2 regions of the Salinivibrio sp. IB282 genome follow, and region 1 is predicted to be linked to the other one. Evidence: predicted binding sites of a transcription regulator. Region 1 holds the regulator's gene; the other holds the start of a gene.
The links. The regulator CRP, encoded in region 1, controls carbon source genes, mostly activating them, when cyclic AMP is high. The targets are predictions, from matches to a motif close to TGTGANNNNNNTCACA.
Positions count from the first base shown of each region.

Region 2: BZG14_RS06575 (glycogen/starch/alpha-glucan phosphorylase) is a predicted target of CRP. The motif match lies at 3,702-3,717, and genes of this name have one in related genera.

Region 1 covers NZ_MUET01000043.1:5,447-14,513, forward strand. The annotation lists gene kefB (glutathione-regulated potassium-efflux system protein KefB) at 1-1,387, opposite strand, end outside; gene kefG (glutathione-regulated potassium-efflux system ancillary protein KefG) at 1,380-1,961, opposite strand; gene BZG14_RS09940 (ABC transporter ATP-binding protein) at 2,159-4,087, shown strand; gene BZG14_RS09945 (TIGR02444 family protein) at 4,096-4,572, shown strand; gene BZG14_RS09950 (hydrolase) at 4,556-5,545, shown strand; gene BZG14_RS09955 (YheU family protein) at 5,674-5,892, shown strand; gene BZG14_RS09960 (phosphoribulokinase) at 5,949-6,818, shown strand; gene crp (cAMP-activated global transcriptional regulator CRP) at 7,068-7,700, shown strand; gene BZG14_RS09970 (hypothetical protein) at 7,831-8,697, shown strand; gene BZG14_RS09975 (DUF1338 domain-containing protein) at 8,767-9,067, opposite strand, start outside.
Region 2 covers NZ_MUET01000021.1:2,941-17,352, forward strand. The annotation lists gene malQ (4-alpha-glucanotransferase) at 1-998, opposite strand, end outside; gene BZG14_RS06575 (glycogen/starch/alpha-glucan phosphorylase) at 1,115-3,565, opposite strand; gene malT (HTH-type transcriptional regulator MalT) at 4,072-6,780, shown strand; partial or broken gene BZG14_RS06585 (alpha-1,6-glucosidase domain-containing protein) at 6,991-8,168, shown strand; partial or broken gene BZG14_RS16000 (PAS domain S-box protein) at 8,498-10,177, shown strand; gene BZG14_RS06595 (DUF368 domain-containing protein) at 10,347-11,276, shown strand; gene BZG14_RS06600 (hypothetical protein) at 11,280-11,759, shown strand; gene BZG14_RS06605 (SCO family protein) at 11,756-12,343, shown strand; gene BZG14_RS06610 (copper chaperone PCu(A)C) at 12,346-12,822, shown strand; gene BZG14_RS06615 (Lpp/OprI family alanine-zipper lipoprotein) at 13,008-13,253, shown strand; gene BZG14_RS06620 (L,D-transpeptidase family protein) at 13,337-14,335, opposite strand; gene BZG14_RS06625 (hypothetical protein) at 14,391-14,412, opposite strand, start outside.

The sequences.
Region 1 (9,067 bases):
CAGCGGTATGCGCGCCTGCCGCCCGTAATAAACTGAGCTGGGTTGCGTCGCCATAATACACTTCATAGCCAAAACGACGTAGCAGCTTAATTTGCGTCGGATCACGTTCTAATATGGTTACCCCAATTTTATTGGCGAACATCAACCGGCCTACCACCTGACCAAAGCGACCAAAACCGGCAATGATCACGCGCGCATCGGCCTGCTCAAACTGCCCTTGTGGTGGCGCTTCTTCAGGCTCATTAAACGTGCGAGCAAACCAGCGTTGTTGAAGCGTCAGCATTAAAGGCGTGGTCATCATCGACAAGCTCACCACCACCAACAAAAACGCGTTTAACTCTTGGTCAAGTAAGCCCTGGCTACGCGCTGCATTGAAAATAACAAACGCAAACTCTCCCCCTTGGCTGAGTAATACCGCCATTTGACTGCGCGCTTTTGGCACCACCCCAAAGGCACGCGCCAAGCCATAAAGCAGCAAGGTCTTCACCAAGATCAACGCCGCGACCGCTCCCAGTATGGCCAGTGGGTAGTCGAGCAATAGACCGAGATCAACGGTCATTCCCACTGCAATAAAGAACAGCCCAAGCAACAAACCTTTAAAAGGCTCAATCGCGGTTTCTAATTCATGACGGTATTCACTTTCCGCAAGCAATACGCCCGCAAGAAACGCCCCCAGCGCCATCGATAGGCCTAACGCTTGCATCGCCAGGGCAATCCCGATCACCAAGGCCAGCGAGGTCACTGTAAATAGCTCGGTGACGCCGCTCATGGCCACTAAACGAAACAGCGGACGCAGAAGGAAATGACCGCCCACCAGCAAAATACCAATGCCGACAAACATCCATAATACGTCGAGCCAACTGCCAGCACTGCCACCGGCCAACGCTGGGATCACAGCCAGTATCGGGATCACGGCGATATCTTGAAATAATAAAACGGCAAATCCAGATTGTCCGGTTTCGCTGCGCATTAAACGTTGGTCTTCGATGATTTTCATCGCAATCGCGGTAGAAGAAAGCGCCAGCCCCGCCCCGATCACCACGCCTTGTGGCAACGTGAGCCCAGCGAAGATACTTAATGACCCTATCACGATCCCGGTCAGCACCACTTGGCTACCACCAAGGCCGATAATAGGGCGCCACATTTTCAATAGCTTTTTAGGGTTAAGCTCCAAGCCAATCAGAAAAAGCAGCAGCACCACGCCAAATTCGGCAAAATGGAGAATCGCATCCACATCACGGACCAGGCCCAGCCCCCAGGGCCCGATCACTATGCCTGCCAGCAAATAGCCAAGCACCGAGCCCATACCCAAGCGCTGGGCAAGAGGAACCGCAATCACCGCCGCCAATAAAAAAACAAAGGCCACCGATAAGAGGTTGTTATCCATCCTCGCCTCCTTGGTGCGCCAATGGGTCAGCGAGCCAATCGGCATAAATCTCAGCAAACGCTTCGCGATCGGCATCGCCAACGCGGCGCGCCCAGTGCAAGACCAACGGTGGGATCCAATCCATCCGACATAATGAGGCGGTTAACTCAAAAGGCTGCAGTAGCTCGGCCATCGAATATTTGTTGTAACCTTGTTGACTAAACGCTTCGGCCGCTCCCCCGGTGGTCACCACAAAGCGGCAGGTTTTACCGGCCAACGCATCCCCGCCTTGCCCATGTGCAAACCCTTTCCCGAGCACCACATCTATCCACTCTTTCAACAGCGCCGGACAGGAATACATTTGCAGTGGATGCTGAAAGACCAACACATCGGCGTCAGTGACCAACGCGCGCTCATGATGGACGTCCACCACAAAATCCGGGTAGGCGGCGTAAATATCGTGCACGCTGACATGGGCCAGCGGCGTAATGGCCTCAATTAAACGACGATTGGCAACGGATTCATCGGGGTCGGGGTGAGCAAAAATCACCAGTACCTTGGGAAGAGAGGGGCTTTCAGCCTTATCTCGGGGCATAGGCTTCCTTGTCTTATGATTATGGTCAGAACGCAATCTGTTCATTTATTCCGTGTTTTTAACTTTAACACACAAACATGCCCCGTCTGTGTCTGACCAGTGGGATGACGCGGTAGAATTTGGCAATCCCGGTATCAAGCTGGTATAACGACCGCGCGACAATGCGCACCCATCAACCCGAGACAGACTGAGAAATCATGATTCGCTTCTCCGATATTCAACTGCTTCGAGGGGGTAAGCCCCTGCTTGACCACACTTCTGCCACTATCTCACCGGGCGACAAAGTCGGTCTGGTGGGCAAAAATGGCTGTGGCAAATCGAGTCTGTTTGCCTTGCTGCGCCATCAATTATCGTTGGATGCCGGCCATTGTGACTACCCGAGTCAGTGGCAGGTAGCATGGGTGGCGCAAGAAACCCCCGCGCTCGACAAAAGCGCGCTCGAGTACGTGATTGATGGCGACAGCGAATACCGCGCGCTACAGCAAGCCCTACGCGACGCCGAAGCCCGTGATGACGGTAACGCGGTGGCGATGTTACACGATAAATTGGATGCCATTGGTGGTTATACCATTGAAGCGCGTGCGGCCAGCTTATTAGATGGTTTGGGCTTTAGCCAACCACAAATCCACTGGTCACTCACCCAGTTCTCAGGTGGCTGGCGAATGCGGCTGAACTTAGCACAAGCGCTATTATGTCGCTCTGATCTATTGTTGCTCGATGAACCCACTAACCACCTAGATCTCGATGCGGTCATGTGGCTAGAAAAATGGCTACAGCAATATCCAGGTACCTTGGTGTTGATCTCTCACGACCGGGATTTCTTGGATCCTGTTGTCAATCGCATCATTCACATCGAGCATCAACAGCTCAATGAATACACGGGTAATTATTCCGACTTTGAGCAAATGCGCGCGCAAAAATTGGCCCAACAACAGGCGCAGTACGAAAAGCAACAAAAGCAAATTGCCCACATGCAATCGTATATCGATCGCTTTCGTTACAAAGCCACCAAGGCCCGCCAAGCGCAAAGCCGGATCAAAGCCCTTGAGCGGATGGAGAAGGTATTGCCCGCGCAATACGATAACCCGTTTAGTTTTACCTTCTTCACGCCGGACGCCTTACCCACCCCCATTTTAATGATGGACAAAGTGGCGGCGGGTTATGATAAGACACCTATTATTGAAAACATTCGCCTTAACCTGGTACCGGGGGCACGCATTGGCTTGCTGGGGCGCAATGGGGCGGGTAAGTCGACCCTGATTAAACTCCTCGCGGGCAGCTTACCCGCCATGGCCGGTGAATTAACCTATTCACAAGGGGTGAAAATTGGCTACTTTGCCCAACACCAACTCGATACGTTGCGCATCGACGATACGCCACTTCAGCACCTAAACCGGTTAGCCCCCACCACCGCTGAGCAAACCTTACGTGATTTTCTCGGCCGGTTTGGCTTTCAAGGCGACAAGGCGCTCGAGCCCATCGGGCCCTTCTCTGGAGGCGAAAAAGCCCGCTTGGTGCTCGCCTTATTGGTATGGCAAAAACCGAACTTACTGTTACTCGATGAGCCAACCAACCATCTGGACTTGGATATGCGCCAAGCGCTGACACTCGCCTTGCAGTCTTACGAGGGTGCGATGGTGATTGTCAGTCACGATCGCTTCTTGCTGCGCGCCACCACCGATGACTTGTATTTGGTCGACAATGGCGCAGTGCTACCCTTTGATGGAGACTTGAACGATTATCACCGTTGGCTGACCGATCAACAGCGCGCTGATCGCGCTGAGAGCAAAAAACAAGCGGCCGCGGAGAAAACGGCGCCGCAACAAACACAGGTGGATCGTAAAGCACAAAAACGCCGCGATGCCGAGTTACGTAAGCAAACCGCGCCTTTGCGGAAAAAAATTGACAATCTCGACACACAGATAGAACAACTCTCTGCCATTATCTCTGACGCAGAAAATCAGTTGGCGGACCCCGAGATTTACCACAGTGATAATAAGGCGCGGCTCACGGCGCAATTGCAACGTCAAGCGGATGCTAAATCGACGCTCGAAGAGGTGGAACAAGAATGGATGGAGCGACAAGAAGAGCTGGAAGCCCTGGAGGCGACATTCAATCAGGACTAACCCCTGGGATGGCGAATCCCGCCGACCTGTGGCAGTTTTGTTTACATCATTATGGCAAGCCCGAGGTAAAGCAAGCTTGCCTCAGGCTGCAAGACGAGCACCAAGGCAACGTGAATCTTGCCTTGTTACTCGCCTGGATTGAACAACACGGCTATGGGCTTGCGCCCGAGAGCCTCACACAACTGAAGCATGCGTTAAGCCGCTCTGAGCATTTGCTTATTGCCTATCGTCACCTTCGGCGAGAGTTGAAGCCGCGGGTCGGCAGTGGGCAGTACAAAAAAATGCTCAACTTTGAGCTCAGTTTAGAAAAATTCCAACAGCAAGATTTAGTCGATGCCCTCAATCGTCAAACCTGGCTCACGGACACCGCCTCTCCTCTCGCCTACTATTGCCGTCAGCTGTCACCATCAGCACGCAACCTATATACATCACTGAAGGTGACGCCCGCCGAGGAAGAGGGAAGCAACCATGATGACACCGTTTAAACCCATTCCCAGCGCGCGGAACGCGCACTTACAAACCTTGTTGCCTCGCTTTTTGCGTCGAGCCCCGCTTTTCACCCCTCGCTGGCAGCAATTTGATCTGCCTGATGGCGATTTTGTCGATCTGGCATGGACACATCAGCCGCAGCCTGGACAGCCGATTGTTGTTTTATTCCATGGCTTAGCAGGCAGTTTCGACAGCCCCTATGCCAACGGCTTGCTCGCGGCCTTCCAACGCCAAGGTTGGTGCGGCGTGGTGATGCACTTTCGCAGCTGCAGTGGCCGCCTTAATCGTGCCGCGCGAACCTATCACTCGGGAGAAACCCAGGACGCGCGTGCCTTCTTCACCCATTTACGTCAAACCTATCCAAAGAGTCAAATTGGCGCAGTCGGGGTCTCTTTGGGGGGGAACATGCTGGTGCGTTACCTGGCGGACTATCACGATGATCCCATCGTGGCCTGTGGTTGCGCCGTGTCGCCGCCACTTGACCTTGCCGCTTGCTCGATGCGTATCCAACAAGGCTTTTCCCGTATTTATCAAGCCTATTTGTTGCGCTCGATGCGCCAAACCCTAGCGGAAAAACTCACACGTCATCAGCAAGTGGGCCGATGGCACGCGGGGGAGCGCCCGACGATAAAAACCTTGTTCGAGTTTGACCAAACCGTGACTGCCCCGCTTCATGGCTTTGACGATGCGCACCATTATTATCACGCCTGTAGCGGCCTTTCCGTGCTTAATACCATTAAGACACCGTTGGCCATCATTCATGCCAAAGACGATCCTTTTATGACCGACGCGGTGATCCCAACCTCCCCATTACCCGCGAACATTGACTATCAACTCACTGAGCATGGCGGCCATGTTGGCTTTGTCGCCGGTAGTTGGCGCCAACCTCAGTTTTGGCTTGAGCAAGCGGTGCCTGGCTGGCTCGCCGCTTATTTGCCGCATGAGTCACTGAGTAAGTCGGCGCGTTAGCACCGTCAAAGGAAGCAAAGAGAACCACTGCATTGACTGGTATGATCGGGTAAAATGCGAGCTAATTCACAACATTCACATCAGGCATCCGAGGATGCCATCCTGAGATCACTAAAAGGTGATGTAGTATGATGGTTCCATGGCAGTCGATTCCTGACGAGACGCTGACAGCGTTAATCGAGCACTTTGTGTTACGGGAAGGAACCGATTATGGTGAGCAAGAAGTCAGCTTTGCACAAAAAGTGGATGATGTTCGCCAACAATTGCAATCCGGGGACGCCGTGATTGTATATTCCGAGTTGCACGAGACAGTGGATATTCGTCGTAAAACAGCACTCGGCTCTTAGCATCGCAGTACACGCCGTATCGCGATACAAATTCAGACTGAATGACAGGGCGCGTCATGTCGGCTAAACATCCTATTATTGCGGTCACCGGCTCATCAGGAGCCGGTACCACCACCACCTCGGAAGCCTTCCGAAAGATGTTCCAGATGATGAACATCAAAGCGGCCTGGCTAGAAGGGGATAGCTTTCATCGCTTTACCCGTCCTGAAATGGACGTCGAGATCCGTAAAGCACGTGAACAAGGCAAACATATCAGCTACTTTGGCCCCACGGCCAACGATTTCCCGCGGCTAGAGCAGTTTTTCCGTGAGTATGGTGAGCAAGGCACCGGGAAATATCGCCGCTATTTACATACCTTTGATGAAGCGGTGCCCTATAACCAAATGCCTGGCACCTTCACGCCATGGCAAGACTTAGCCGACAATACCAATGTATTGTTTTACGAGGGACTGCACGGCGGAGTGGTCGATGGTGATGTCAATGTTGCACAGCATGTCGATCTCTTGATTGGAATGGTGCCGATCGTCAACCTAGAGTGGATTCAAAAATTTGTCCGCGATACGCGCGATAGAGGCCACTCTCGTGAGGCGGTGACCGACTCGATTGTGCGCTCAATGGATGATTACCTGCACTACATCACCCCGCAGTTTTCTCGCACCCATATCAACTTTCAACGCGTGCCGACGGTAGATACCTCAAACCCATTAAATGCCAAAGGTATCCCGTCTTTGGATGAAAGTTTTGTGGTGATCCGCTTTCGTGGAATGAAAAACGTCGACTTCCCTTATCTGTTGCAAATGATCACCGGGTCGTTTATGTCACGGCATAACACCTTAGTGGTACCGGGAGGAAAAATGGGCTTTGCGATGGAATTGATCATCCGTCCATTGATCCAACAATTGATAGAAAAAGGCAAGATTGGCTAAGGCGTAGCGCATCCATGATGTATTACTTCTCAAGCCGTGATCTTAGCCACGTTTTTGCCAGATTTTTAGGCGGTTGGCCTAGATCAAAATCAAGAAATCACCAACAAAAAAAGATACACTCTTGTTAACATACAGTGAGCTTGTAGCCCGCGTTCAGACTTCGTATTCTGTGCAATGATCTGATGGGTTACCCCTCAGACAAAGATAGGACGTTGTTGCCGGGCAACACATGCAGAGGAAATAAGTTATATGGTTCCAGGAAAACCTCAAACAGACCCTACACTCGAGTGGTTCCTTTCACATTGTCATATTCATAAGTATCCGTCTAAAAGCACGCTTATCCATGCAGGTGAGAAGGCGGAGACCTTGTATTACATCGTGAAAGGGTCTGTGGCCGTACTGATCAAAGATGAAGAAGGCAAGGAAATGATCCTGTCTTACCTTAACCAAGGTGACTTCATTGGTGAGCTCGGACTTTTCGAAGAAGACCAAGAGCGCACTGCTTGGGTGCGCGCTAAATCACCGTGTGAAGTGGCAGAGATTTCATTTAAGAAGTTCCGCCAGCTCATTCAAGTGAATCCTGACATCTTAATGCGCCTGTCTTCACAAATGGCGCGTCGTTTGCAGGTAACGAGCCAAAAGGTCGGGGATCTCGCCTTCCTGGACGTCACAGGCCGCATCGCGCAAACCTTGTTGAACTTGGCTAAACAGCCGGATGCCATGACACACCCTGACGGTATGCAAATTAAGATCACTCGTCAGGAAATTGGCCAAATCGTCGGCTGTTCGCGTGAAACCGTGGGACGTATCCTCAAAATGCTGGAAGAGCAAAACCTCATTTCCGCACACGGTAAAACCATCGTGGTATACGGCACACGCTAATTGCGCCGCTCTCTGTATCACCAACCGACGCCCTGGCGTCGGTTTTTTTATCTCCGCTTTCTGGCAAGCGTCTGGATAACTTCTACACTCAAAACGATATGGTTAACATAAAACTAACAAGGTATCGTTTATGAAAAAACTCATGGTTTCTCTCACCGCCTTGGCGCTCTCTGTGCTTTCAGCCCATGCCGTGTCCAATACCACAATTGTGCACCCCGAGCCACGCGCTGGGTCGGCGCTTGATCTCTATGCCATTGAGCTGATTGAGTTTCTTGCCGAAAAATCAGGAGAGCCTGTCACCTTGCAAGCTTTTGACGGCCAAATTGGCTCTCAGTCTCGTAAGGTGGAAATGCTCAAGCAAGGCAAGCTCACTATCGACTGGCTGGGTGCCGACCGCACGCTGGAATCTGAACTGATCCCCATTCGCTATCCCGTGTTTCGTGGTCTACTCGGCCATCGCCTGTTTATTACCAACCAAACCACAGAGCCCCAACTCGCTCAGATAAGTAGCGCGGGTGATTTGCAGTCTCTTACCATGATTCAGGGACAGGGCTGGGCCGACGTCAAGGTGCTCAACTCAGCGGGATTTCGCGTACGCGAAATATCGAGCTTTGAAAATATTTTCAAAGTGGTTGATACAGGTCGTGCTGATCTCTTCCCGCGTGCCTTGATTGAGCCTTTTAGTGAATTAGCCGAGCGGCCACAATACGGTAATCTGTTAGTTGACCCGCACCTGATGCTGATCTATCGCTTCCCGATGTTCCTGTTTGTGTCTCCGCAACATGCTGACGTCGCCGACATGTTGAATGGTGCTTTTGAAGCGGCATACCAAGACGGATCATTTATTGAGTTTTTCAACAACGCTCCGCTGGTCAAAGAAACGTTTGAAAAAGCCAACATTGATGAACGCACCGTGATCCGGGTCGATAACCCGCATTTAAGCAACGAAACACAAGCGATTCCAGACACGTATTGGCTCGATATCGAGGCTGAATAGACGATAAAAAAGGGAGCATAGCATACGCTCCCTTTTCCCTATGATGTCGATTAAGCGATGTGTGGCGCACTAATGGGTGCTTTCAAAGATTTTGTCTGCCGAGGCAGCCACAAAACCTTGGTAAAGCTCACCATTGGGCAGAACATAACGCTTAGCAAACTCATAAAAACCACCCGGGATGGTTTGCGTGTCATCAGAAAAAGCAACTGGCACGCGATCCGCCATGGTGGAGGATTGCTCCAGATACACCGACGCGTCACCTTTGACTTCCCCGCCTGACTCGTTAATCGCAAAGCCATTGTCGCGCAATTGGTTATTCACCGAGAGGCAATCATCATGCGCATTCAGCTGATTCACACTCACGGTAAAA
Region 2 (14,412 bases), on a different contig from region 1:
AACGCATCAAACGTCGCTTGCTGTTTTAAGCTCTCTCCCCCTTGCTCAATAAAGTCTAAAAACGCACGGCCACGTCGTGTCTGTTGCAGTAGTTCGCGTTGCTTAAACTCTTGAAATAAAAGCGGTAGTACGGCCATCTTTAAGGCGGCGACTTCACTATAATCGACCCAATGCGTGTCGCGTACTGCTTGCAGGCGACGCTGGAATTCGGCACTGCCCACGAGTTGCTGGGCACGGGCGCTCAAACAAAACTCTCGAACGTTGCTCACATCAATATACAAAAGATTAAGCCAGCGGCGTGATGACGGACTATACGGGCTCGCGGCTTCTGGATTGGCAGGGAACAACGCATGAATAGGGTTAAGGCCAACAAAGTCAGCGCCGCGCGAGGCAAGCTCACTAACCAATTGTTTGAGATCGCCAAAATCACCAATCCCCCAGTTGTGAGGGGTACGCAGTGTGTAGAGCTGAATACTCGGCCCCCACATTTTCTTGTGTTGATCCAATTCTGGCTGCTTATAACATTGGGTGGGCGCCATGATGAGTGTCATTTGATACGGGGCTTTGCGCCGTTTACGTATCACGGAAAGGCGGTGATAGCCCCACGGTAGGGAGCAAGGCAGGCTAAACACCAATGGGCCACCATTACTGCGCTCATCGCGAACGATTTGTGACTGTAAGTAACCTTCAAAGCATTCGCCCTGTTCGGTTTCCAAACGCCAACTAAAGTCACTTTCTCGCGCACTGGTACCTAAATGAAGCGCAATTTCAACCGGCTCATTCTCCTGCACCACCTGCACAGGGGCGAGCACATCCGCTTTGTGTTTTTTCTCCGCCGACGCCAATAACGCCTCGTCGTTTCGTGTGTCATAGCCAAGTGACGTTAGTAAGTCATGTAAGGTACTGTCCGGCACAGCCGCTTCTGAGCCCCATGCACTGATATAGCGATCAGCGAGGTTGGCCATTTGTGCGACTGTCTTCAATGCAGATTCTTTCATCGCTTTCTCCGAGGGGTCTGCCCCCTTCTTTTATTGGGCAATATTGTTGTCATTATTGTTAGGTGGCAAGGCTCATTCCTTGCCACCGATAAGGTTGTTAACCCGTTATATTGCAATTAGCGCTTAATCGCTTCTAACTGCCAAATGTTATTAACGTAATCGCGAATTGAGCGGTCTGAGCTAAACTTACCGACCAGCGCGGTGTTCAGAATCGCTTTACGTGCCCATTGCGACGCGTCACGGTAATCACGGTCAATGTCATTGTGTGCGCGCACGTAATCGGCAAAGTCAGCCAAACACAGGTACGGGTCGCCGCTACCCATCACGCTGTCAAACACAGGACGCAGGGCCCCTGGCTGACCTGGCGTGAACGTCTCATCCAGCAAACTATCCAAAGCGGCCTTCAATAGGGGCTGGCTGTGATAGACCGCTTCAGGCTGATAGCCTTTTTGGCGTAATTCGGTGACACCATCAACATCTAAGCCGAAGATATAGATATTATCGTCACCCACTTCTTCACGGATTTCCACGTTAGCGCCATCCATGGTGCCGATGGTAAGCGCGCCGTTGAGTGCCATTTTCATGTTACCCGTGCCAGACGCCTCTTTACCGGCCATAGAAATCTGCTCAGACACATCGGCAGCCGGAATAATGATTTCTGCCATGCTGACACGATAATCAGGAATGAAGACGACCTTGAGCTTGTCACCGACCCGTGGATCATTATTAATGGTTTCAGCGACCTTATTAATTGCATAGATGATCGATTTTGCTAATTCATAGCCAGGCGCGGCTTTCGCGGCAAAAAAGACCACTCGTGGCGCCATGTCAAAGTTTGGCTCGTTAAGCAAACGCTGATAGAGCGAAATCACATGCAATAGATTCAAGTGCTGACGCTTATATTCATGCAGACGCTTAATTTGTACYTCAAAAATCGCATCGGTATTGAGGGCAATATCGAGGTGCTCTTTGACCCATCCTGCCAAACGCTGCTTGTTGCGCTTTTTGACATCCATGAATGTCTTTTGAAACGCAGTATCATCGGCGTATTGAGCAATCTGCTCGAGTTGCTCTAATTGCGCTGGCCACTGCTCACCGATTTTTTCACTGATCAAGTTGGACAAGTCAGGGTTACAGAACTTCAACCAGCGACGCGGTGTGATGCCATTGGTCACATTTTGAATGCGGCCCGGATATAGCGCATCAAATTCTGGGAATAAATCACGCTTAACTAACTGAGAGTGCAACGCCGCAACGCCATTTACCGCATAAGAGCCAACCACACAAAGATTCGCCATACGCACCATGCGCTCACCTTTGTCGTCAATCACTGACAACACCTGCTTTTTCGCCACATCGCCGGGCCACTTCGCTTCTACCTCTTGCATGAAGCGATGGTTAATCTCAAAAATGATCTCCATATGACGCGGCAGCAAGCGCGCAATCAACGCCTCACTCCAGGTTTCCAGCGCTTCGGGCAGTAAGGTGTGGTTAGTGTAAGCAAAAGTACGACTGGCGATTGACCACGCCTCATCCCAGCCCAGACGATAATCATCCAGCAATACGCGCATCAGCTCAGGAATCGCGATGGTGGGGTGGGTGTCGTTTAATTGAATGGTTTCATACTCTGGCAACGCCGCTAGAGCATGACCTGCCTCTAGGTGACGACGGAGGATATCTGCGACCGAGGCGGCACTGTGGAAGTACTGCTGCATCAAGCGCAGCGTCTTGCCCGAATCATGGTTATCGTTGGGGTAAAGGACTTTAGACAGGTTACCCGCATCAATATCTGCTTGCTGCGCATGGGTATACTCGCCCGCATTAAAAGCATCAAGCGCGAACGGTGTCAGTGCTCGACCTTCCCACAAACGCAATGGATAAACGGTGTTACTTTGGTAACCGACAATGGGTAAGTCCCAAGGCATTGCCTGGATTTTCAAGCTTGGCACCCATTGGCGATAGGTATGCCCTGCTTCTTCAACGACCTCAACATGACCATAAAAGCCGATAATTTGGGATAATTCAGGACGTACCAGTTCCCATGGGTAGCCTTCCGGTTCGCGCCATGCATCAGGAGCCTCTTGCTGCGCCCCTTCATGAAAAGACTGACGGAAAAGCCCATATTCATAATGTAATCCGTAACCCACTGCCGGATACTGCTGTGCCGCCAAAGAGTCCATAAAACAGGCCGCCAGACGTCCCAAGCCGCCATTACCCAGAGACGGATCACGCTCTTGTTCGAGTAAATCCGTTAACCCAAGCCCAAGCTCACTCACGGCATCGGCGATAGCATCGTACAAGCCCATGCTAATCAGGTTGTTCCCGGTTAAACGACCAATCAAAAACTCGAGGGATAAATAGTTAACACTTTTCGCTTGTTTAATGGCTTGATCGTGTTCAGTGGCCACCAAGTCACTCGTCGTGTGTTCGGCTAATGCGCGGCCAAGCGCGAGGTACCAATCACGCAGTTGAGCAGTATCTGGTGCGTGACCTAGCTGGGTTAAGTGTTGAACCATACTGATTTTAAACGCACTTTTATCAAACGCATGTTGCTGTTTTGGTGTCATGTCGTTGCTCTCGATAATGGAATGAAACCTTGATGGTTAGTCATCCTGCCCAACCCGAGCACGGCAAACATCCTCCCACGTCGTTCTCATCAAAGGAGGAGACCACAGGGCGTAGAGAGCCAGGTCACACATCAACAGTGAGCGGGCTCTCATCAAAATGAAGCACAGCCCACTGACTGGTGATCTTCATCACGCTATGAGACAAAAGCCTGTCTAAGCCGGCGATGAAAAAAACCGTCTAGCTTTTGGTGATTTTTGTGCGCTAGCGCAAATTAAACCCTGACAAACCAACATGAATGTGTACACCGACGATAAAAAAAGCCAAGAAAAAGGCAATTGAGTGACATTTATCACAATTATAAGGCGTAGTTGCACTAAATTAGGGCACCCGTTAAGAGATCAGGGATAGATCATAGTTTGTGTCTTTGAAGTTACATACACTGCAATCAGGACAGAGGTGCGCACCAAAGATGACGCACCGCATTTGTAGTGAAGGACAGTGTCTTATGTGGATCCCATCAAAGCTGACTCGGCCTGGACGGCTTTATAACGCGATATTGCGCCCGCGTGTGCTCGATATTTTACAACAAGCCCCCCACTATAAGCTGGTGCTGTTTCGCTCTCCGGCCGGTTATGGCAAAACCACCATGGCTGCCCAGTGGCTCGCCGATCAACCCAATGTCGGTTGGTTTAGCATTGATGACAGTGATAACGACAGCTTTCGCTTCATAAACTATTTATTACAAGCGTTGCACCAAGCCACCCAAGAAGGCTGCGCTAATACGATAAAACTGGCGGAAAAACGCCAATTCTCATCACTTCGTGCGCTCTTGTCTGATGTTTTTGCCGAACTGGCCGGATTTCACGCCACCAGCTATTTGGTGCTGGACGACTATCAACTGGTTGATAACGAAGAAATCCATGAAGCGATGCGCTTTTTCATCAAGCACATGCCAGAGAACCTCACGTTAGTGGTGACGTCACGCGCTAACCCACCACTGGGCACCGCGAACTTACGCGTGCGAGACCTGATGATCGAGATAGGCAACGAGCTTCTCGCGTTCGATAACGAAGAGACAACCCGGTTTTTCAACCAACGTATCGACGATGGCGTCGATGAATCGACCGCGAATGCCTTATGTACCTACGTCGAAGGTTGGCCATCCGCGCTGCAACTGATCGCCATTCAAGCGCAGCACCAAAAACGCACGCTAATGCAAAGCGCCGCCTCGTGTGCAGAATTTAACCATGCCCATCTTTGGGACTATCTAGCGGAAGAAGTCTTCGACTTGCTTGACACGGAGACACGTCAGTTTCTGATGAAAGTCTCAGTGTTAGAAATGTTCAATGATGAACTGGTTTTCGCCTTGACCGAGCGAGAAGACGCCCTGGGCATGCTTGAGTCACTGAATCGCTATGGTTTGTTTATCTATGCGCTGGAGGGGGATAACAATTGGTTCCGGTTTCACCATTTATTCGCGGAGTTTTTGGCCCACGAGCGCCAAGCCAGGATCCCCCACCAGCAACAAACCTTGCATCGACACGCGGCACTGGCTTGGCTAAAGCTGCAGTCCCCTCATCAAGCCTTGCGCCACGCACGCTATGCCAAAGACGATGCGTTGCTGGCCGATATTCTCAATCAACACGGCTGGCGTATGTTCAATCGTGGCGAACTATCCACACTCGCATCCGCGATTATCAAGCTCAGTGATGAGCTTTTATACCAATACCCCAATTTGAGCTTACTGCGTGCTTGGTTAGCACAAAGCCAACACAGGTATCACGAAGTTGGCGAGTTATTGGCCAGTGCCGAAAAGGCGTATCAAGCCCGCGACATTCCACTGGATATTGATTACCAAGGCAATGCCAATGCCCTGCTTGCCCAAGTAGCCATTAATGCGAATGAGCCTGAGCAAGCGATGCAGCTGGCAGAAAAAGCACTCGAGCAACTCGATAGCGCCAATTACCGAGGACGTATTGTCGCGACTTCCGTGGTTGGCGAGGTGAATCATGTGCTCGGCGAACTGGATCGCGCTTTATCCATGATGCAACAAACGGAAAAGTTAGCGCGCCAGCATCAGGTATATCACCAAGCGCTGTGGGCCATTTTACAGCAAAGTGAAATTCTCCTGGCACAAGGCTATGTGCAAGCCGCGTTTGAGTTGCTCGACAGCGCCGATCAGCTCATTGAAGATCAGCAATTGCACCAAGTTCCTTTACATGAATTTGCTCTACGGCTTCGCGCCCAAATACTCTGGTGTTGGAACCGACTGGATGAAGCTGAAGCCTGTGCGTATAAGGGGCTACAGGTTTTGGAAAACCAACCGCCGAGCAAGCATTTGCATAGCTACTCTATGCTCGCGCGCGTGGCTGTTAGTCGCGGTGAGTTAGATAAAGCGGCCAAAAGCATTGAGCACATAGAGCACCTTCTACGAGAGTCTGTTTATCATGTTGATTGGACCGCTAACGCGTCACTCTCGCTATTGCTCTATTGGCACGCCAAAAACGAACTGACCAATATGGATGAGTGGTTACATCAAGCCGTTCGCCCCGCGACCGCCTGCAACCACTTTAGCCAGCTTCAGTGGCGAAACATTGCCCGCGCGCACCTGCATTTGGGTCAGTATGATCAAGCACGTCAAGCGGTCGATTTTCTGCGCCGCGAAGCGAACCGGGCCAACTTAGTGACGGATAAAAACCGCAATCTCATCGTCGAGGCCGTGCTCGCCAGTAAAGTGCAAGAGACGGAATACGCCAAAAGTCTCTTGCAAGATGCCCTGATCCTAACCAATCAAACCGGGATGATGGGTAACTTTTTAATCGAAGGTGATGCGCTCTCATCATTGCTGCACGCGTTGATTGAACAACATGCGCTCGGCGCATTAGAGCGCCACCGGGCACAGCAGCTATTAAAAGAAATCGCCAGCCATCAGCGCTCACGCTCCACCCACTTTGATGAAGCCTTTGTCGAAAAACTGGTCAAGCACCCTAACGTGCCAGAGCTGGTGCGAACCAGCTCCCTGACGCAACGCGAATGGCAAGTGCTCGGCTTGATTTATTCCGGGTTTAGTAACGAGCAAATTGCTCATGAACTGGATGTCGCCGGTACCACCATCAAAACCCATATCCGTAACCTTTACCAAAAGCTCAATATTGCTAACCGTAAAGAAGCGGTCGTCACCGCCGAAAACCTCCTTCAGCTTATGGGTAACTAGTCATCTATGCCTACGCCCCCAGACTTTTCGGGGGCGTAGTGGTCTTTCGCTCTCCCCCTACTTTTCGTGATACTTTACTGAATTTCATCATCTTTTCTGCCATAACACGCTGAGTTTTAACCCGATCACGCATGGTAGGTGTCGCCCTTCAGTATGCTGCGCCTCAGTATTGACACATGAGGAATAATCAATGAAGCGCACTCACTTTTTGCAACCGCTCGGCGCATCGGTTGCCATCGCGACTATCATGGTGAAGGTTGGAAGAAGTCGCCAACGATCGCCAGTTTGTCCAAGCCACCCAAGCAAACCTGGCCGGCACAGGTATTGGTTCGTTTTCTGACCGACTTCGTGATGCGGTTCGTGGCGGCGGTCCATTCGATGGCGGCGAGTACCTGCGTAAAAACCAAGGCTTTGGTAATGGTCAATGGGTCGCGCCCAATGATCTGCAACAGCAAAGCAACGGGGAAAGAGCCAGTGCCCTGCATAACGCCGATTTAGTCCGTTTGGGTATGGCGGGTAATTTAAAAGATTTTCAGTTACAAATTGCCAATGGAGATACGGTCCGAGGCGACGAGGTCGATTACAACGGTCAACCGGCTGGCTACGCACAAGATGCTTGGGAGATCCAAAACTATGTCTCCAAGCACGACAACCAAACCTTGTGGGATAACAATCAATACAAATTCCCTTACGCCATGCCGCTCGCGACACGCGTCCGTGCCCAGGCCGTGTCACTCTCCACTGCACTGTTGGGACAAGGGGTGCCTTTTATTCACATGGGCAGCGAGATGCTTCGTTCAAAATCCATGCAGCGTGACTCATATGATTCGGGCGATTGGTATAACCGCGTCGACTTTACCCAACAAACCACGCAGTGGGATCAAGGGCTGCCGCGTGAAGATAAAGACGGCTACAACTGGCCGATGATTGAAACCGTGATTGCCAACCACAACAACGAGGCCAAACCAACGCCACAGGCAATCAGCAACATGGACAGCTACTTTAATGAGCTGGTGGCGCTGCGTACGTCGTCAGGGCTGTTCAATCTGGGCCAAGGCAGCGTGATCAACCAACGTGTCAGCTTTCACAATACAGGCGCCTCACAAATTTCAGGGCTAATTGTGATGAAAATTGATAACAGTGGCAGTCTGCTCGACAGCACGATGGATGCAACGCGTGACGGGATTATCGTCGCGATCAATGCCTCAGGCGCGGCGGTCAATGACTTTGCCAACATCGACGCCACCGGCTATCAGCTTCACAGCTTGCAAGCCAATGCGGGCAACGGCTCGATAGCGTATAACCAACAGCCCGCTCAAGTGACCAACGGCAAACTCACTGTACCCGCTTGGTCCGTCGCCGTGTTCGAGAAACCTCAACAGCCTTAACCATCATTTGGGGGAGTCCGGCTCCCCCACTCCACTTGCCGCCCGGACATACAGGCTTAACGCCATCATCATCAACCTAGCCTTCCTTTAAAAAGCCGTTAAATACACGAGTTTTCTGGCCCGCGCTCGCGTTATTTATAGTGATATCAACGCTTGAATACGCTTTGACAGTATTTCCTCGTTTTTTGTGTTGCTATTGGCATAAACGCTGATCGGTTCACTCAACACCCGAGTACAGGATGTGATACGGTATTTCTCTCTAATTGGAACTGACATCACACTCATCAATAGTCACCGAGGAGTGTGAGCGGTCAATAAGGAATAAGTGAATGTTAAAAGATTTGGTCGTTGATGGACGTTATAAAAAAACACTGGATCAGTCGATACACGCTATCGTGACCATCGACGAAAAAAATGATGTTATCTATTTCAACGATGCTGCTGAATCGCTGTGGGGTTATCAACGCAATGAAGTATTAGGTCACAACGTCAAAATGCTGGTTCCAGAAGAAATTCGGGGCAGTCATGACGGGTTCATTAATCATCACCGTACGACCCAAGAAAATCGCATCGTCGGAACATCTCGCGATGTACAGTTAGAAAGAAAAGATAGAACTCGTGTATGGGTGAACATCTCGTTAAACCATATTAAACATGCTGGAAAATCTACTTACACCGCATTTGTTCACGATATCTCTTCACAAAAACAAGCTCAAGAGATTGTTCATCAAACCCTCGAGCAAGCTCTAGATGCAGTCGTGACTATCGATGGCCGTAACTGCATCACCTTTGCTAATAAATCTGCTGAGCAAATGTGGGGATACTCTCGGGACGAAATGCTAGGCCATAACGTAAAAATGTTGGTGCCTGAACAACACCGTCATGAGCATGATGAATTAGTCAATCGAAACCGAAGAACCGGTATCAACAAAATTGTGGGCTCCACCCGCGAAGTCCCTTTCGTACGTAAAAATGGTGAAAACCGTTGGGGAAGTTTCTCAATATCTAAAATAGAACTTGATGACGAGATTCAGTACACCGCGTTTGTCAAAGACGTCACAGAGGAAGTTGAGCGTCGGGAAGAATTCAAAATGCTGTCGATGGTAGCAAATGAGACAGATAACTCAGTCATCATTACCGATGCTGACGGCTATACCCGTTATGTTAACCAAGGGTTTGAAAAACTTACAGGTTATACAATGTCGGAAATGCGCGGCAAAAAACCAGGTACCATGCTTCAAGGGCCAGGAACTAACACCGAAACTGTCGCGAAAATCTCACAAAAACTAAAAAATCGCGAACCCTTTTACGACGAGCTCCTTAATTATAACAAACACGGTGATGCCTATTGGATATCTGTCTCTATCAATCCAATTTTTGATGATAACGGACAGTTATCTAGCTTTATTTCTATTCAAGCTGATATCACCGAAGCGAAACAACGATCACTTGAGGCAGAACGTCGATTTGATGCGATCAGTGTCAGCAACGGCATTATGCAGTGGAGTCTTGACGGTACACCTGATTCGTTTAATTCGTACATGCTTGACCACTTACGCGCAGAAACATCGTCGAACTCAGAAATTCTAAGCAACAACCTCAAGAATAAGCTCGGAGAACCGACATTTAGCGATGTGCTCTCGGGTAAACAAATAAAAGAAGTACTGCCGTTTACAGCTGCAGACGGAAGCGAACGCCGTTTCGATACTGTCGTCGCCCCCATTTTTGACTCCGAAGGGAACCCTGTGTACCTCGTCTCCTACGGTATTGATGTGACCAATAGAGCCCAAGCTGTTGATGTAACGGAGAAGGAAATGACAAAAGTCGAAGCATCTAGCAGCGAAATACAACAAATTATTGGTGTAATAAACGGCATCGCCGAACAGACAAACTTACTTGCGCTCAACGCAGCTATTGAAGCAGCTCGGGCCGGTGAGTCGGGCCGAGGTTTTGCCGTGGTCGCCGATGAAGTACGACAATTGGCACAACGCTCTGGAGAGTCTGCAGCCGAAATTCGTCGCCTTGTCGATCAAACGAATGAACGCGTGAGGGCACTAGCTGATGCTCTTCAAAATTTAAATGGCGAAGACGACTAGTCGTCCTAGTATAAGCAGGCCTATCACTGACGATTCATCTCGGTATAATGCAGCCCTTAGCTTTTTATCGATGAATAGCATTATGATCAAGAACCTGGTCTCAACTTACCTTAAAGGCATGGCGATGGGGGCTGCAGATGTGGTTCCTGGTGTCTCTGGCGGCACCATCGCATTTATTACTGGTATCTACACCCAGTTACTTGAGAGTATTCGGCGTATCACGCCGCGCCTTTTTACACTCTGGCGCAAGGAAGGGTTCAAGGCCGTCTGGCACCATATCAACGGCACCTTTCTTTGTGTGCTCTTAGCCGGCATTCTGACCAGTATTGCCAGTTTGGCCAAAGGGATAAGCTGGATGCTCACCCATCACCCGATCCCACTGTGGTCGTTTTTCTTTGGCTTGATCATCGCTTCAGCGTTGCATATTGCCAAACAATTGCCCGCCCCCAGAATAAGGCCTAAAACCGTTCTCGCCGCACTGCTAGGGATCGGGTTTGCCTATTGGATTACTATTGCGAACCCGTTGCAGCTCACCGCCTCGCCGCTCACCGTCTTTCTCGCCGGCGCCATCGCGATTTGCGCTATGATTTTGCCTGGGATCTCTGGCAGTTTTATTCTGCTGTTGCTGGGAATGTACAGTCCGATCCTAGATGCGGTTCATCAAACGCAGTTTGGCTTACTGGGATTATTTGCGGTGGGCGCGGTGACTGGCTTATTGACCTTTTCGCACCTGTTGTCATGGCTGCTGCGCCGCTACTACGCGCTAACGCTCGCGTTTCTGACCGGCCTGATGTTGGGCACGCTAGGTAAAATCTGGCCGTGGAAACACACGCTTACATGGCGTACCAACTCATCCGGTGAGCAAGTGCCTCTGATGCAAGATAACCTTCTACCGGGCGCGTACGAGGCAATCGTGGGACACCCGGCACAAGTTAGCTTGGCCATCATTGCCATGATAGGTGGCTTTGTGCTGGTATTATTGCTGGAGCGTTTCTCGCCTAAGCAGGACTAAATAATGCATATATCACCCTCACAATCACCCGTGAGTCGCCCATTGTTTATCACTGTCGGTCTCTTAATGCTGGCAGTGATGGCTTTTTTTCTTCCCTCTTGGCTATCTGGCTTTTTCTCGACCGCTTCGAGTTCAACCGTCGCGCCAGCCGCCTACTGTTCGCTAAATCAGCAAACGTGCCAATACAAGGGTTATCAAGCCCACTTAGGCAATCCAGTGGTTCATCCACTACACGCCAATACCCTCACGGTAACCGCCCCCCAGGCGCTTAACACGGATACCTTGCTCGTGAAGCTCCAAGGCGTCGAAATGAATATGGGGGAATATCGGCTGGTGCTTAAACAAACCGATAAACTGACTTACCAAGGGCAATTGATGCTGCCCGTTTGCACTGAAGACAGCATGACCTGGGCGGGAACCATTACACTTAATGATGATGCAAACACGCTATTCCCCATTAAAGTAAGCATGGAGCGACTATGAGTAAGAAAGCTTGGCTTGTCGCCATTATTGCCGTTTGTTTTGGCTTGGGTGCCCGCGCGCTATTTGATCACTATCAAACGTCACAAAAGCAGGCACAAGCGGGTGCATTACAATCACAAGGGCAACCGTTTAACCTTTACAATACCGATGACCCACGTCCGCGCATTGTTTACTTCGGTTATACCCATTGTCCTGATGTTTGTCCCACCTCGCTCGCCGTACTATCTGCTGCGTTAAAATCGCTCCCTGAGTCGACACGAAACGCGGTGTCGCCAGTCTTTATCACCCTCGACCCAAAGCGTGATACCAGCGAAAAAGCCGCGGAGTATGCCCATTTTTTCCATCCGGCCATCACCGGCGTCAGTGGTTCAGAAGCACAAATCGCCCAGCTGGCAAACCGTTACGGAGTTTTATATCGCATCACCGAGCTGGAAGACTCCGCCATGGACTATGCCGTTGACCATAGCTCCTTTTTTTATTTTCTCTCACCGAACGGTGAACTCGTAGAGAAAGTCCCTCACACCTTAAACCCTGAGATGCTGATCGCAGCGATTGAACGGGTGACTGGTCAAAACAAGGAATAACAATGACATCATTCAAATCTTTTATTGCCGCTATCGCTTTTATGGTTGCCCCATTGGTGCATGCCCATGGTGAGTTTTTTATTCATGATGCCTACGCGCGTGCCACTGCACCTGGCGCACCAAATAGCGCCGCTTTCATGGTGCTCGATAATCAAAGCAAGGTGCTAAAACGGGTGGTGAGTGCGAGTACACCGGCGGCGAAACGGGTAGAGTTGCATGAGCATGCCATGGTAGATGGCATGATGGAAATGCGACAAATTGCGCAAATCTTGGTGCCTGAAGGCGAGCAAGTCACATTAAAGCCAGGAGGCCTGCATGTGATGCTATTTGATCTTACCCAGCCACTCAAAGTAGGCGAGCACATTTCGTTGACCTTAAACACTGCAGACGGTCATTCACTGACCAAGCAGATCCCAGTGAAATCAGTCATGGATGGTATGCAGCACCATAGCGATGAAGGAAATCATCACCACGAATAGTCTTTAACGTGTCTCGATGGATGGGTCGAACAGCGCGTTAAATGTTAACTGTGTCAAGGTATGGCCGCCAAGTTGAGGATTCAGCAGCAAAATCCCCTACCAGCGTCTATGGTAAAAGGTAGTCGCGCTTGCGCGTGACCCTTTTGACGTGATTGCTATCTCCAACAACAATAGCGAGGTTCTCTATGAAAATCCGTCCAATGGCGCTAGCAGCAATAGCTTCAACCGTGTTGCTCGTCGGCTGTACTAGCAACACCGCACTACAACAAAGTGTTGATGATTTATCCGCGAAAGTCGATGCGCTCTCTAACGACGTTTCTATGATGAAAAGCGACGTGAGTGATACCAAAGATACCTCTCAAATGGCCTATGACGAAGCCAAACGTGCTAACAAGCGCATTGATAATATGGCGCAGTCGTATACCAAGTAGCGTATCGACTTAAGCACCGACGACGCATTGAATAAACAAAACGGCGCTACGCCATGCGCCGTTTTCATGCTGTTATCTGACGTTTACTCCTTCGTTCGCCTCACTGGCTTGACATCTACGTCTGCACGCTCGAGACGCTGCCAGGCTTTTAACTGTGCTGGGGTCAGTGTCGCGATCTCTATCGGCACGCCTTCCTGAACCGATAACGCCGCTCGGTACCGCTGAGGTGACAATTCCAATCGCGCTAACATCGCTAACACCTGAGGATCAGGCTCAATCGACAAACGCGCTTTGGTCTCTTTTTCATTTTTTGACAAAGGACGATGGGCTTCTACCATCACGCGCCCATCAGGCTCAACGCTTAGCTTCGCGGGTTGATTAATCACCCTCACGGGAGTATGAACGTCCACTTGCTCAAACAGCCATGCCACATCGTCAGGACGAAGTCGGATACAGCCCGCGCTGACTCGCAGCCCAATACCAAACGACTTATTCGTGCCATGAATTAAATACTCACCGTTACCGAAGCCCAACCTTAGCGCATGTTCACCTAAGGGATTGTTTGGTCCTGCCGGCACCACATCAGGCAAAATGATGCCGCGCTGTTTTTTATATTCATCACGAATGCTCTGAGGTGGCGTCCACGTCGGATGTTCGCGCTTTTGGCTAATATAGGTGTTCATGGTGGGGGTTTCGCGCCCCACTCTACCAATCCCGATGGGGAATACATGAACAGCACGTTGAGCGTCTGTTGTTTCTCCTCCTGCTCTAGCGGCTGGCTCAGGGAAATAGTAAAGGCGTAACTCGGCAAGATTAATCACGATCCCCGAGTGAGGTGGTGAGGGCAGCAAGAGCTGATTGGGTAAGCGCACCAAAGCGCCGGGCTCAGGCAAGTAGGGATCCATTCCTGGGTTGAGCGCTAAAAGCGCTAGAAACCCCACATCATAGTGTTTGGCAATGGCTTCTAAGTGCTCGCCCTCTTTGACGATGTGCGCTTCTGGATAGCCAACCAGTCGACTGCCGTCGGTGGGCAACGGATACTGGGTGGCAAACGCTGTTGGCACCGCTAACGCCCAAAGCATCGCACAGGCTAACCCCAGCGATGCAACCTTTTTATTAATCACAGACGGGAGTCGGCTAGAAATAAATCCGCGCCCCA